One region of the Lacticaseibacillus salsurivasis genome, then DNA from elsewhere that is predicted to be linked to it. Evidence: predicted binding sites of a transcription regulator. Region 1 holds the regulator's gene; the other holds the start of a gene.

Region 1 (7,849 bases):
TTCCTAATGTAATCCTTGAATGTGAAGAAAGTATGACGAAATGGGCCGATAATTTGAAAAAATACTTAAGCCTTGCAAAAGTGGTTCAAAGCACATCGATTGCACTTTGGCGGCAAAACGATTACCGTGTGAGCGGAGGTGAGAACATGGAAATTCAGTTTGATGAGGCATCGCAGGCGAAGCTCAAGGGTCACTTGGGACCGGATAAAAAGCTGCTGCTGACTTTCGAAGATGGAGTGGGGCAGTACTCTCAGCATGCCATGATACACATGATGGTGCAGTTTACGATTAACGTGGTGGCGCAGGCGGCGCCGACTGAGGGGTACAACACCACCATCGAGTCGAACTTGGGCCCGATTTTGATCAAAGACTACTCGACGGAAGACCTGGATCCGCACATGACAGTACGCTTTAATCCCACGCTCAATACCATGAGTCTGAACGGAGATGGCGGCGTCATCGATAGTGCGCTGGGGTTCATCGACTTCACGGCCCGCGCGTAATTCACGCTTAAAAAAGCGCTTGTGTTCAATTCCCATTGCGTTAAAATCATTCTGGTAACTACATTCGGGGGTTGGACTTGTGAATTATACGTTTGAATCGGCATTGACCATTCATGAAATTAAAGCACTTTATGGCGCAGTGGGCATGACGCATTACCTCAAAGATGCCGCGGAAACCGCACGGGGCATTGCGAACTCCACTTTGCTCACTGCCCGTGATGGGGACAAGTTGGTGGGGCTGATCCGCGGGGTCTCTGACATGCACACCATTGTTTTTATTCAGGATTTGTTGGTGCTGCCGGACTATCAGCATCAAGGCATCGGTCGCGAACTGCTGAGCGAATTCGATGATTACTTCAAGCAGGTTGATCGCATTGTGGTGGTCACCGACAATGCGGCCTTAAGTGCTTTTTACACGGCCGCCGGGTTTATCCCTGGCGATCAGTCGCAAGCGACCACCTTCGTGCGGCCGCGGCGGCTGCTGGAACCCAAGTATTAATTTTGGTTGAGGGAGGTCAACTCATGGAACCAACAGAAAGTGTCCTGCGCACGCAAAAAGCGGAAGGCGCAGATCTCATTATGGAAAAAGGCTATGTCACCGAACGCGATGAGCCGATGATGATGGACGCCGCCTGGTGTCATGAGTTGCTCGCCCAAATCAACGATGAGCTGCGGCTGCGCACGCTGAAAGAGCGCGCCGTGCTCAAGCTGTTCAATTACTACATGGGGCCAGGCAGCATTATCTATGATCCCCAGCGCCTAACTGCCGATCAGGCAAAGGCCACGCTGCAGAAGGCACTGGGCTTTACCAAATAGACGAAAAGAGCCACATCAACTTCACCGTTGATGTGGCCCTTTTCGTCTACTTGCTAAGCTTCAAACGGCCCGGTGAGCACAATCTTGCCGACCTGATGGCCCGAGGTGAGCTGCGTCAGCCCTTGCTTCAACGTGGCGACCGAAATGGGCTGCAAGGTCGTGGTGGCACTGGCGTCAAGCAGGTTAGCCGCGGCCAAGGCTGCCAGCTGTGATAGGATGTGGCCCTGACTGGCGGTATTGAAATCATAGTCCGTTTTGGCAAACATGAATTCAAAGTCCAAACTGGCGGCTTTACCCTTCAGCGCCGTGACGTCCAGTGGCCCTTGCGGCGTGACCAAGGCGCCGACATGGCCGAAGGGGGCGACGACCTGACTGGCGAGGGCCAGGTAGGGTTCGGTGGCGTACAAAATTGCGACGCCATCAAATGCGGGCTGGGCGGCAAGCGTGGCCGCTAAATCCTGATGATAGTCTAGCGGTTGATCCACGCCATGCTGCCTTAGCCATTCAAAGTTTCGCGGACTGGCGGTAGCACTGACCGTCAAGCCGGCCCAATGTGCCAGTTGGCTGAGCATGGAGCCGACCCCGCCGGCCCCATTGATAATCAGCAGACGCTGGCCTTGATTGGCGAAGGCCTCGGCGTGAAAACCCATTTTTTCAAACAATAACTCCCAAGCGGTCAGTCCCACCAGCGGCAGGGCCGCAGCAGTTTGATCAGACAACCCGGCCGGCACAGCGGCAATCAACGCCGCCGCAACCGCCTGATACTGCTGCCAGCTGCCGGGGCGCTTGGTAGTACCGGCGTACATGACCCGCTGGCCCACCGTAAACTCGGTAACGGCAGGGCCACAAGCCACAATTTCACCGGTAGCATCGTAACCGAAAACCCGAGGCGTCTTTTGCTTGGGCAGACTGGCGCGCATTTTTTCGTCCACTGGATTCAGAGAAATCGCCTGCACTTTGACGACCACATCAGTAGGCGCTGGTGTCGGCATCGGTAGCGATACTGCGACGAGGCTCTCAGCGTCTTCCAAGGGGCGGCCTTCATAGGCAGCAAAAGCAAGATTATTGGACATCGAATCGACCTTTCTATCGGGCAGCCGGCAAACATTCTCGGCCACATTCTTGACTCACTATGTCTATGGTAACTGTTTTCTGCTAAAATGGAAAAAACGAGAAAGAAGGCTTCTTGATGCCAGGCAAGCACGAAAGCACAGAAAAAAAACATACCACGTGGTGGATCAACGGAATCTTACTGGTGTTCGGCGCGCTGTTCACGGGGTTTGCTTGGTACGCCACTAATCCCAAAACCTTGGTGGCTCAAGTTAGCACTGTCAGCTTCGGCTTTGGCTTGGTGGTCCTGATTGGCCTCTTGGCTTATCTTGACGATCGGCCATTCACTCGCTTCGGCCGCTTTGCGGTGGATCTGCTGGTGGGCCTAGCGATTGTGGTCTTGATGTACGTCTTCATGATTGGCATCACGGTGTATTGGCAAGTGATGGCCATTGCCGGTGGCATCGTGTTGCTGCTGGCGGCGTTGTTCGCCATTCGCAAACCCGTCAAAGCTAAGCCCCATCGGCTGACCCGGGATATTGATGAACCAGAAGATGAAACGCCAATTGAATAAACCCAAAAAAATTCCGAGTCAATCGACTCGGAATTTTTTATTGGACTTGTTGGATTTTGATTTCGATGGCTTCAGGCACCCGCGGCCGCAACACGTTGAACAGGGTCTGCAGATCTGAGCGGAAGGTCAAGCGGATGTAGCGCCGCGGTGAGATCCCGAAAACCCCGACCACGAGGCTTTGGCCGTTCGGCAGGGTGAGGGGCGTCAAGGTGACCCCGACCAGCTTGGTGTAGGGCACGACGCGGGCAAAAATGCCAACATTAATCAGGCGCGTGGGCGTGAGACCGGTGCTGCCGGACATCACGGTGAGCGTGATGAAGGCGGCGATGAAGACAATGTACCAGATATTGGCAATGCCAGTGGTTAAAAACCAAAAGCCCAGCACCACTGCCATGAACAGTTGAAAGGTGCTGTATGAAGCCCGAAAGTCGATGCGACTTTGCCAAAACAGATAGTAGCCGCTCAAGGCGAGCAGGGCGACGTCAAGTAAAATTAGGAATCCATTCATTTTTCAGGGCCAACTTTCTGTGTGATGGTTTGCGGCGATTCTTTCGGGTACAAGCCAGAGACTTGTTGATACCAGCGGAACAGCCTCGTTACAATGATCTTAAGCACTGCGAAGCCGGGGATGCCGAGAATCACGCCGAGCAAACCGAACATGTTACCAGCAGTAAGCAGCACCACGACAATGGTGATCGGGTGCATCTCTAGTTTACTCCCCATGACAAATGGTGAAATTAACTGGGTTTCCAGCAGCCATTCGACGAAGAATACGATGATGACCGCGATGAACATTTTAGGGCCTTGAATAGCGCCCATCACCAGTGCTGGAATCATGGCCACCGCAGAGCCGAAGTACGGAATCAAATTGAGCGGCCCGGCCAGCAACCCGAAAATCAACCCATAACGCAGGCCGATCACCGTGTAACCGAGCATAAAAATCATCGCGACAGCCATGGCGACGGTTAACTGCCCTTGCACGTAAGAGCCGACTTTGAGGTTCATTTCATGGAGCATATCGCCAATGCCCCGGCGCTGGCGGGTTGGCACGAGCTGGAGAATCATCGGGGTAAACTTGTTGCCTTCTTTAAGCATGAAGAACAGGACGATCGGGGCCGTGGCAATGGTGACGACGACATTGCCCACCGCGCCGACAATGCTACTCAATGAATTCAAGGTGCCAGAGAGAATAGTGGAACCACGGTTGGACAGCCAGGACTTGATCTCATTGGCGAATTGGTTGATGTCTGATTGCGAGAAGATGTTTTGCTTATCATTGAGATCAGTGAACCACTTGAGGCCGCTTTCCCAATAACTCGGCCAGGCCGCCACGAAGCTGCGCACCTGGGCCTCGATTGGCGGTACCACCCGCACAATCGCTAGGACAATCAGGCCAATCACCACGACGAAGACCAGCAGAATGGCGAGCATGCGTTTCAACCCGCGCTTTTCCAGCCAATTCACGATGGGATTGAGCATGTAGAACAAGATCCCAGCCAAAATGAACGGCGGCGCGATGATGCCAAGAAAGTTCACGGCTGGTTGCAGCAGCCAAGCGACTTTGGTGAAGATCCACACCGCTAGCAGCGTCAGCACCAAATCGAAAATCACCACAGCGAATTTACTATCTAAGAACCGGTGATAGAACCAAGAATTTTTCTTTTCCATTCCGGCTTCCTCCCTCTTGCTTATCAGTTTTATCATACCGAAAAAGCGGCGTGAAAGCGAATAGGACGCGGGACTGATTTTATCCGCCTTTCCCCTTGATGAATCTTTACATTACTGCTGTTGTTTGTATCGAAGAAACGCTAAATCCCCACTTCCCGGCTTTAAGTGTAAATTGTTAGATACAATAACTTTACAAAAGCCGAGGTTTCGGTATAATAGGGAGTATCAAATCTCGCGGGGGAGGGAAACACAATGTCACTGAAGATGTTAAAGTGGAGTTTACGGGCACTGACCGTGCTGACTGTCGTTTTGCTGTTCACCAATGCTGCTGCAATCGGCATCGGTCTGATGGCAGTCGATCTGATTGTCGGCGGTCTGTATCTCATGCATAAGTCGGCGTGCGACCGCCGCCAAATGCACCATTTAAGCTTAATGCACCGGCTGTAAAAGTCGGAAGCCGTTGCCAAAATTGGCAGCGGCTTTTTTGTTGGCACAGAATGCCGATATGACGCGATTTTTCCCTTGCAAACACGCGTTCGCACTGTTATGATGAAAGAAACTAATGAGCGGAGGCGGACGGCGATGCCATCCCAAGCAAGTCAGAAACGTTGGAAACAGATCCTGCAAACCATTTACGAATCAATCGATGGCCGCGGTTATCCGCCGACGGTGCGCGAAATTGGCAAGGCCGTGGGCTTGAGTTCCTCAAGTACCGTGGCGGCTTATTTGGAAAAGCTGCTGGCGGAAGGCTACATTGCCAAGGACCCGGCTAAGCCGCGGACGCTGGAAATCACCAAGGCTGGCCGGGAATACATTGGGGTCGGCGAAAGCGGCATCCCGATTCTCGGGACCGTCGCCGCTGGGGTGCCGATTACCGCCATTCAAAACGTCGATGACTATTTCCCGGTGCCGGATGACATTCCGTATCCTGCCGACGAACTTTTCATGTTGCGGGTGCAAGGGAATTCGATGATCAAGATTGGTATTTTGAATGGCGACCAGATCATTGTCAAAAAGCAGGAAACCGCCGAAAATGGCCAGATTGTGGTGGCCATGACGGCGGAAGACGAGGCCACCGTCAAGCGGTTCTATAAGGAGCCTGGCCGCGTACGGCTGCATCCTGAAAACGACATGATGACGGACATGTTCTTCGATGATGTCACGATTTTAGGCGTGGTCGTCAGCTTGTACCGCCCAGCGCTCATTTAAAGCCAAATTAAAAAGGCCGCATTTGCGGCCTTTTTGCGTGGACTAAAGTTGTTGGACCAGCGTCATCAGAATCGGAATCACCACAATCGAAAATAATGTGGTGGCAGACACGGTGATGGCTGCATTACTGCTATCGGCACCGTAGAGCTTCGCGACCACTGGGGCGTTGGTCATGACCGGCATCGCGGATTGCAGAATGAAGACTTGTTTCATCAGGAGCGGCACTGGTGCGAACACGACTAGGGCATACATAATCAGGGGTGCAAAGATAAACCGACCGCTGAAGACGCCGAGCAGTTCCTTGTTGATGCGGATGTTTTTGAGTCCCGCTTGGTGCATGGCAATGCCGATGAAAAACATGGAGCCGGGAATCGTCAAGTCACCGACATAAGTAAGGGTGGCGGTGAGAAAACTTGGCAGTTGCACCCCAAGCAGTACCAGCACCACCCCGACCATAAAGCCCAGCAGCGGCGGTGAGAAAACTTTGCCTAAGGTCTGGCGCCAATCGAAGTGGGCGGCTTGCTGGCCGTCTTTTTGAATCAGGTACACCCCTACGGTCCAGAAAATGGTGGTGTTGGCCATGTAGTAAACCAGCACATAAGGCAGACTTTTCGGCCCGAACAAGGCCATGTTCACCGGCAGGCCAATGAACACCGTGTTGGAATTGAAAAACATCGACTTGAACAACCCGCGTCGTGCGCGCGGCACGGCCAAGGCCTTGGCCACCCCAAACGATAAGCCGAACAAAATGGCCATCGACAGCACGGGAAAACGCAGGTCCGGTAGCAGGCGAGCTAGTTCGCGGGCGGTGAAGCGACCACAAATGGTTTCGACCATATAGGCTGGCAGCGCCACTTGGGTCACGACTTTCGCAATGATGCGACTGGAGCGGTCATCGAACCAGCCGCGAGCCGTGAGCGCGTAGCCGAGCGCCACCAGAATCAGAATTTCACTCACGCCACCTAAACTTGATAAAAATGCAGTCAACCAGAAGACTCCTTTGATGTAAAACCGGCCCTGTGGTAGCGGCCGGCGGGTTTAAAGCTGAATTAAGGTCTGAATCGGAATATCAAATGATTCGACTGGCCACTGCGGCGTTGCGAAGGCCATCACACTTGGCACTAAGGCGACGGTGGGGCCTGCATACTGGGCCAAAAACCGATCATAGTAGCCGCCGCCAAAGCCAATGCGGTAATGGTCTTTCAGGCTAAACCCGATCCCAGGGACAATCATGAGGTCAGGGTTTTGGTTGACCAACGCCGCATCATAAGGCGGCTCCGCCAGTCCGAATTTGCTCGTGATCCGGCCGGCAGGGCCAGGGTCCGGTAAAAAGGCCATTTGCCGTTTGGGCATCACCCGCGCCAGCAGAATCTGCTTACCGGCCTGTTGTGCGGCGGCCATCAGTGGCGCCGTGGCCACTTCCAGCGGGGAGCTGACAGTGGTGGCAATCGTCTGGGCTTGTTGCCACAGTGCGGTGGCCATGAGCTTGCTCAGCAAAGCAGCGCTTTCGGCTTGCGTTTGCGCTGCGGCCGCTTTGAGCCGAGCGATTTGGCCAGGGCGGAAGTCATTTTTGTCAGGCATTGGCGAGCTTCTCCTTCAGGTAGGCGGTGAGGACCACCGCATTGTTGTGCGCTTCATCTTTCGCGCCGAACAGCAGGAGCACCGGCTGCTTGGCCGCCTGCGCCTTGACTACAGCGATTAACGCTGGCGTATCAGGATTGGCGTCGAGCTCAGCGGTGTAGCGTTGCTGGAATTCAGGAAACTTCTCGGGATCATGCCCAAACCATTTGCGTAATTCAGTGGAGGGGGCAATGGTCTTGGCCCAGTCGTCGAGGCGGGCATTGACCTTGCTGATGCCGCGCGGCCAGACCCGATCCACCAATAAGCGAAACCCTTCAGGCTGTTCGTGACTATAAATCCGAACCGGAATAATCGTCATGTTTTTCCCTTCTTTCTGAAAATACCTTACCCCTTGATTAAAGGCGCTTCAGCCATGAACGTCAAGTCAGGGCGATGAAAATTGACATGC
Region 2 (7,849 bases), on a different contig from region 1:
GTTAGTGCGTGTTGGTTGTCTGCAATGGAGGGTTGTGTAAGGCCCGGCAGGCGACCGTTTGTAAGAGACACAGTCAGTAATTTCAAGGGGGACTTTGGGATGAAAAAAGCAACATGGATATTTAGTAGTGTAATTGCGGCATTATTGGCAACAGGGGCGCCGTCTGTGGTGTCAGCAGCCGGTGCACCAGGTGGACCCGGTATTGATGGAAATAATCTAACGACTGCGAGCGATGGGTTCACGCTTACTGCAGATGGAACCGACACTGCTGTCGAAGCTGATAGTACCGCTCAAGTTGTCGTTCCTGCGGGATCTCTATCTTTAACGAAGGTTCCGGATTTGAACTTTGGTACAGTCGAGGTGAAGGACTTGATTGATGGTCCGAAATCTTTGAACCTTAACACTGACAAAATTGCCCTGGCGAAGACAACCTTCGATGGTAATGATAAACAGACAATTCAGGTACTTGACTATCGGGGCTCGAATGCCGGTTGGACATTGAATGCCCAATTGAGTGCCTTTAGTAATAGTAAGGGTAATAGTATTTCTGTGGATAGTCTTGAATTGAATGGTGCTACGTCTGGTAATGGTATTGTTGGGCAACTGTTGCAAACCAATATCGCCAAGCAAGGCGGTGCCGTTTTAGTTGCCTCTAAAGACAATGGAACAGGAGAAACCACAGTTGTTTTGGACGGCAATACAAAATTACAGTTGCCTGACCAAAATACCGCTATTGCGGGAGATTATCAGGCAAAGATTACCTGGACGCTGTCGGCAGTTGCGTATACACCCGCTCCATGACCAGACAATAGCCGTTAAGTCGGATTAATAACGGAACTGACACTGACGGCAGCGTTAGCCCCAGTTCTGCGGTGAGAGGGGGTGTGGTGATGAAACGATGGTGGTGGCTTTTCCTCCTGCTAGGCCTGTTCTCGCCAGGTCAACCAGTGGCCGCTGAAGGGGCAGGCTTTACGGTAACGCCGGAGCTTCCGGCTAACCAAATCGGTGGCGATACCGGTTGGTTCAACTTGCTGGTTAAACCGGGCGAAACGCAAACCTTGACGGTGACGGTGGCCAATCAATCCGATCAGGATAAACAACTGAAGCTGGAGTTGACCAATGCCTTTACTCAAGACAATGGTCAGGTTGGCTACGCGCCGAATCAGAAAAAAGCCGCTTCCGCCAAGCTACAACTGACGGCCATCGGGTCGAAAGCCATCGCGCTGACGCTGGCCGCGCACCAGGGCCGGAAGGTGACTTTTCAGGTGAAACCGCCAGCGGAAGGCTTTTCGGGTCAAATCCTAGGCGCGGTGTATGTCCGCGATGAAACCCCACCAGCAGAAGCTTCTGGCAGTGGCTTTGCGGTTACCAACGCCTTCGCAATGGTGGTGGCGGTACAGCTGCAGACTAGCGAAAAGCTGGTACCACCAGCGGTACAGTTGGATGCCGTGAAGACCACCACTGAGCACATTCAAGCAACCCTCCAAAACACCGCCCCGCGGCTGTTTGGCAAAATGACGTTGCAGGCGAAGGTGCTGCCGGCTGGGCAGAAGACCGCCGTTTACACCCAAAAGAACACGGATTACGCGATGGCGCCGACTTCAGCGTTTAACTACCAACTCACCCCGACCAAAGCCTTAGCCGCAGGCGAGTATCAGCTGGTGATCGACGCCAGCGCTGGCAACTACAAGTGGCATTTGACGAAGGACTTCACGTTGAAGCAGGCCATCGCTGCGGCATCAGCGCCGGCGCCGAAAGTTAACCCGCCGGTCTGGTGGCCTTGGGCCGTTGCGCTCGTCGCTGTGCTGCTGCTCGGCATCGGGCTCGGTTGGTGGCGTGGCCGGAAACAGCGGGGGTGACCGGATGAGAAAAGTGGGATGGCTTTTAATCGCTGGGCTGAGCTTCAGCTCTTACACCGCGCAGCCGGTGCGCGCTGATCAGATGCGCAGCACGGCAAGCTTCACCCTCGTCGCGTCGCCGCCAAGCTGGCCGACGCCGGGGGCACCAGTGGAACAGCCGCCAAAGCGGCCAACTCCTGGTCCGCTACCGGCCACTGGGGACACGCAGGACGCGCTGGTGGTGTGGCTGGGCGTTGGCTTGCTGGCAGCGCTTGGCCTGCACCAGCGCTGGGTTAACCGGCGGCGCGGGCTGAGACAAATTGGGTAAACAAAGAGGCAGTGCTTGCATGAACGCAAGCACTGCCTCTTTCATTTTGACTTCAGTTACCCGAACAAGCGCAGGAGCCAATGCGCGCCGAAAATCAAAGCCCAGCTGTAAGCCGCAATCGTAATGGGTTTGCCCAGAATGATGATCCAAGCAAACATCCGGGTTTTCATGTGGGTCAGCCCGGCAATCAGACACAGCACATCGTCGGGTGCAATCGGCGCGATGATGGCGACGGCGAAGAACATGTCGAACTTCTGCTGGTTCTTGGCGTAAGCCATGTATTTTTCAAAGACTTTTTCCGGCACGATATGGAGAATGAAGGGCTTGCCATAGCGGCGCGCCAGGAAGAAGTTGATGAAGGAGCCGATGCAGATGCCAATATAGTTATATAAAAAGCCTTGCCAGGGGCCGAACAGGAGGACCCCCGCTGCGGTACTGACGCCGCCGGGAATGATGGGGATGACGACTTGAACGATTTGAATGGCGATGAAAATCAATGGCCCAACAAAACCAGTGCCGTTGAGGTAATTCTGGAGGTTGCTGAGGTTTTTGAAGACCCCGATGCGATACCAGTAGATTGTCACGGCAATGATTGCCAGCAGGCTCAACAAGGCGGTAATGTTGATCAGCCGGCGTGAGGTCGTTTCGCTCAAAAGCGTCACCTTCTTTCGAGGATAATTTTATCAGCTTGAAACGGCGCTGCCTAGCATTGCGCGCGAACAGTTTCGTCACTTGGCGCTCGGGCTTAAGTCGTAGAACGCCGGTAAAACAGGCTTAGCGTGCATGGGCGAAAGCAGGCTTTTATGGTAAACTGGGTTGCAAACATATGTACTGAAAAGAGAGGGCACTATGTACGAATACTTGAATGGCACCGTCGCCGATGTCGCGCCAGGCTATGTGGTGCTGGATGTGCAAGGCGTGGGCTATCGCCTGCTGATGGGTAACCCTTATGCTTACACGATTGGCCAGCAAGCCAAAATCTATGTGCAGCACATTATCCGCGACAATGACCAGGCCTTGTATGGCTTTGAAAATCAAGCGGCTAAGCAGACCTTCAACCAGCTGCTGACGGTGACCGGGATTGGACCGAAGTCCGCGCTGGCGATTTTGGCCAATGCCGACACCACCGGCCTGGCCCAGGCTGTGGCCAGCGGAGATGTGGGCTTTTTGACGAAGTTCCCAGGCATTGGCAAAAAAACCGCGCAGCAGATTATTTTAGACCTGAAAGGTAAGCTGCACCTGGCACCAGAAACCGATCCGACGCCAGCAAAGGCAAACGTCGACCCCGCCTTAGCGGACGCCATGGCCGCCTTGGTGGCTCTGGGCTATCCAGACAAAGCGGTGGCGAAGTTAGAAAAGCCGTTAACTGCCAGTGGGGCGACGACGACGGATGAGTATTTGCGCCGCGGGTTACAATTATTGAGCTAGGAGGATTGTTGTGGCAGACGAGCGAATCGTATCAAAAGACGCTGAGCCGGATGACGACGCCATTGAGCGGAGTCTGCGGCCGCATCAGTTGGCCGACTATATCGGCCAAACCGCGGTGAAGTCCCAGCTCACCGTCTACATTCAAGCGGCGTTGAAGCGCGAGGAAGCCATGGACCATGTGTTGCTTTATGGTCCGCCTGGCTTAGGGAAAACCACGCTGGCTTTGGTGATTGCCAACGAACTTGGGGTGCAAATTCGCACCACCTCCGGCCCGGCGATTGAAAAGCCGGGCGATTTGGTGGCGATGCTGAATGAACTGCAACCAGGCGATGTCCTGTTCGTGGATGAAATTCACCGCTTACCGAAAATCGTCGAAGAAATGCTGTACTCGGCGATGGAAGACTTTTACATCGATATCGTGGTAGGGGAAGGCCCAACCGCGCATCCGGTGCATTTTCCGTTGCCGCCGTTTACGCTGATCGGTGCCACCACGCGGGCCGGCATGCTGTCGGCGCCGCTGCGCGACCGCTTCGGCATCACGGAACATATGCAGTACTACAACGAAGAGGAGCTGAAGCAAATCGTGCTGCGCTCGGCTTCGATTTTCAACATGGCGGTGCCTGACAGTGCCGCGCTGGAAGTGGCGCGCCGCTCACGAGGCACCCCGCGGATTGCGAACCGCTTGTTGCGGCGCATTCGCGATTTTGCCGATGTGGCGGACTCCGACTTGGATGTTGCGCTAGTGGATCACGCTTTGGCCCAGCTGCAAGTGGATGACCGCGGTCTGGATGCCATCGACCGCAAGCTGCTGGGCATGATGATTCGCGACTATGATGGCGGGCCAGTGGGGCTGAACACCATCGCTGCGAACATCGGCGAGGAAACCGCGACCATCGAAGAAATGTATGAACCCTATCTCCTGCAAATTGGTTTTCTTAAGCGCACGCCGCGCGGCCGCATGGTGACGCCGGCGGGCTATGACCATTTGCACATTCCCTTTACCCATTAAATGATTGGAAGGATAACATGCTCACTACTGAAGACTTTGACTATGATTTGCCTCATGAACTGATTGCCCAGACGCCGCTGAAGGAGCGTGACGCTAGCCGGCTACTGGTGTTGAACGCGGAAACTGGCGCGTATGAGGATAAGCATTTTTACGACATTCTGGATTACCTGAACCCCGGCGACGCGGTAGTCATGAACGACACCCGGGTAATGCCGGCGCGGCTGTACGGTGTGAAAAAAGACACCGGTGCCCACATGGAAGTGCTCCTGCTGCACAATACGGAAGGCGACCAATGGGAAACCTTGATGAAGCCAGCCAAAAAAGCCCCAGTCGGCACCGAAATCGACTTTGGGGATGGCTTGTTGAAGGCCACCGTGAAGAAAGAACTGGATCACGGCGGTCGCATTATCGAGTTCCATTACGACGGCATTTTCATGGAGATTCTGGATCAGCTCGGCGAAACCCCGCTGCCTCCATACATCAAGGCTAAGCTCGATGACCCTGAGATGTACCAAACCGTTTACGCCAAGGAAATGGGTTCGGCTGCCGCGCCAACTGCCGGCCTACACTGGACCCCAGAACTGTTGCAAAAGGTCAAAGACAAAGGCGTGAAGCTCGTTTACCTGACGCTCCATGTCGGCTTGGGCACCTTCCGCCCAGTGTCCGTGGATAACATTGAAGACCACAAGATGCACAGTGAATTCTACCGCTTCTCTCAGGAAGCCGCGGACACGCTGAACGAAGTCAAAGCCAATGGCGGCCGCATCATCGCCACCGGCACCACCTCGATTCGCACCTTGGAAACGATTGGCACCAAGTTCGACGGTCAGATCAAACCTGACTCCGGCTGGACCGACATCTTCATCAAGCCTGGCTACCAGTGGCGCTTGGTCGATGCCTTCATCACCAACTTTCACCTGCCGAAGTCCACGCTGGTCATGCTTGTCGCTGCCTTCACCGGTCGCGAAAACATCCTGAACGCCTATCACCACGCGATTGAAGAAAAGTACCGCTTCTTCAGCTTTGGCGATGCCATGTATATTCACAAATAGGCTGCGGAGGGCGGCCGCACTTAGCCCGACAAATAGCCTAGCCCTGAGCCTTATCGGCGAACTTTGCCGACGAGGCTCAGCGCGTAGCTATTTGCTCGGGCGTTGGCCACCCGGAGCGCAACTACACAAGACTGCGGCTGCCGTTTTGCCCACATAAAAAGGCCCGGTTCACACCGAGCCTCACCACGTGGTCCGCGGCGGGAATCCGCAACCAACTACGAAAACGAACAACCCAAGATTTTCTTTTAACGCATCGCTGCGTGGAACATCCATCGTAAATTTCGATCACGAGAAAAGCGGATTCCCTAGCTTGAGGATAGCACGCAGCGCGACTTTGTTGCAACGAAACGACCTAGGAGGCATTATGGCACCTGCAATTTCATACCGCTTGATTCACCAAGACAAACACTCCGGCGCGCGCCTGGGCGAGTTGATCACCCCGCATGGGACGTTCCCGACCCCAATGTTTATGCCTGTGGGCACGCAGGCCACAGTCAAAACGCTGGCGCCTGAGGAACTGGAAACGATGGGGGCAGGGGTCATTTTGGCCAACACCTATCATCTTTGGGTGCGCCCGGGTGAGGAGATCGTCCAAGAAGCCGGCGGTCTGCACCAGTTCATGAACTGGCACAAGGGGATCTTGACTGATTCCGGCGGCTTCCAGGTGTTCTCATTGGCCCAAAACCGCGACATCACCGAAGAAGGGGTGCATTTTAAGAACCACATCAGTGGGGCCAAAATGTTCCTTTCGCCGGAAAAAGCAATTGGCATCGAAAATGCCCTTGGCCCGGATATCATGATGAGTCTGGATGAGTGCCCGCCGTTTTTTGAAAGCTATGATTACGTCAAAAAAAGTGTCGCTCGCACCAGTCGTTGGGCCGAACGCGGCCTGAAGGCACACCAAAATCCGGCGACGCAAGGGCTGTTTGGTATCGTGCAAGGGGCGGGGTTCAAAGATTTGCGCCAGCAAAGTGCCAAGGACCTGGTCAGCTTAGACTTCCCAGGTTATTCCATCGGCGGCTTGTCGGTGGGGGAGTCGAAAGAGGAAATGAACCACGTCCTTGATTTCACCACGCCGCTGCTGCCGGAAACCAAGCCGCGCTACTTAATGGGCGTTGGCTCGCCAGATGCCTTAATCGATGGGGTGCTGCGCGGCATCGACATGTTCGACTGCGTGCTGCCCACTCGCATCGGCCGCAAAGGTACCGTGATGACGTCGCATGGCCGCTTGGTGGTGAAAAACGCCAAGTATGCCCATGACTTCACGCCGCTAGATGATCAATGTGATTGCTACGCTTGCCGCAACTACACCCGGGCGTACATCCGCCATTTGCTGAAGGCGGATGAAACCTTTGGCGAACGGCTGGCCAGCTATCACAACGTCTACTTCCTGCTCCATCTCATGAAGCAGGTGCGAGAAGCCATCGCGAAGGATGAGCTGAACGAATTCCGCCAAGCGTTCTTTGAGGAATACGGCTACTTCAAGCCTGACGCCAAGAACTTCTAGTCTAGCGATTGCGGTGATTCTTTGGTACAGTGTTACTGAACAAATAAGAAAACGAGGTAATTCATTTTGAGTAGTGGATTTTCAATGATCATTTTACTGGTGCTGATGTTCGGGGTCATGTACTTCGGCATGATGCGCCCCCAGAAGAAGCAGCAACAACAACGCATGGAAATGCTGAAGGGCCTGAAGAAAGGCGACAAAATCGTCACCATCGGCGGCTTGCATGGGGTGATTGATTCCATCGATCGCGCCGGCAACACCGTTGATTTGGATCTGGACGGCGTTTTCCTGACCTTCAGCCTGTCCGCCATCCGTACGGTGACGCCAGCGGCTGCCCCAGTTGAGGACAAACCTTACAGCGAACCAAGTAGCGACGATGTCACCAGCAACGACGCTAGCGACAACGCTGATAGCGAAGCAGCCAGCGAGGAGACACCTGCTGACAGCGACAAGCAGGACGATAGCGAAGCCAAATAAGCACCACCTTCTAGCTTCCAGTTGAGCGGCCACCGCTCACTGGGAGCTTTTTTTATGGGCTTAATTAAATTGTTCATCGAGTAACATGAATAAGATTTGCTAATTGACAGTTTGACGGTCATCGCGCCAGTAGCGGGGATGAAGCATGTCGTAGCGATGAAGGAATAGGACGGTCAAAGTTGAAATGAACACGGTTACGCTCACTCAATA

Evidence for each region. The regulator LexA, encoded in region 1, represses DNA repair genes until DNA is damaged. The targets are predictions, from matches to a motif close to CNAACANNTGTTNG.
Region 2: ruvA (Holliday junction branch migration protein RuvA) is a predicted target of LexA. The motif match lies at 2,986-2,999, and genes of this name have one in related genera.

What each region holds. Positions count from the first base shown of each region.
Region 1 is NZ_BTTP01000014.1:14,327-22,175, reverse strand. It holds gene AAA927_RS09595 (iron-sulfur cluster biosynthesis family protein) at 147-503, shown strand; gene AAA927_RS09590 (GNAT family N-acetyltransferase) at 583-1,002, shown strand; gene AAA927_RS09585 (hypothetical protein) at 1,026-1,319, shown strand; gene AAA927_RS09580 (alcohol dehydrogenase catalytic domain-containing protein) at 1,373-2,392, opposite strand; gene AAA927_RS09575 (hypothetical protein) at 2,509-2,943, shown strand; gene AAA927_RS09570 (hypothetical protein) at 2,981-3,451, opposite strand; gene AAA927_RS09565 (AI-2E family transporter) at 3,448-4,611, opposite strand; gene AAA927_RS09560 (hypothetical protein) at 4,864-5,058, shown strand; gene lexA (transcriptional repressor LexA) at 5,194-5,820, shown strand; gene AAA927_RS09550 (AEC family transporter) at 5,863-6,807, opposite strand; gene AAA927_RS09545 (5-formyltetrahydrofolate cyclo-ligase) at 6,859-7,401, opposite strand; gene AAA927_RS09540 (DUF488 domain-containing protein) at 7,394-7,759, opposite strand.
Region 2 is NZ_BTTP01000010.1:48,467-56,315, reverse strand. It holds gene AAA927_RS08385 (WxL domain-containing protein) at 100-801, shown strand; gene AAA927_RS08380 (WxLIP family cell surface protein) at 891-1,859, shown strand; gene AAA927_RS08375 (LPXTG cell wall anchor domain-containing protein) at 1,864-2,166, shown strand; gene AAA927_RS08370 (TVP38/TMEM64 family protein) at 2,223-2,819, opposite strand; gene ruvA (Holliday junction branch migration protein RuvA) at 3,016-3,594, shown strand; gene ruvB (Holliday junction branch migration DNA helicase RuvB) at 3,605-4,603, shown strand; gene queA (tRNA preQ1(34) S-adenosylmethionine ribosyltransferase-isomerase QueA) at 4,621-5,655, shown strand; gene tgt (tRNA guanosine(34) transglycosylase Tgt) at 6,020-7,162, shown strand; gene yajC (preprotein translocase subunit YajC) at 7,229-7,639, shown strand.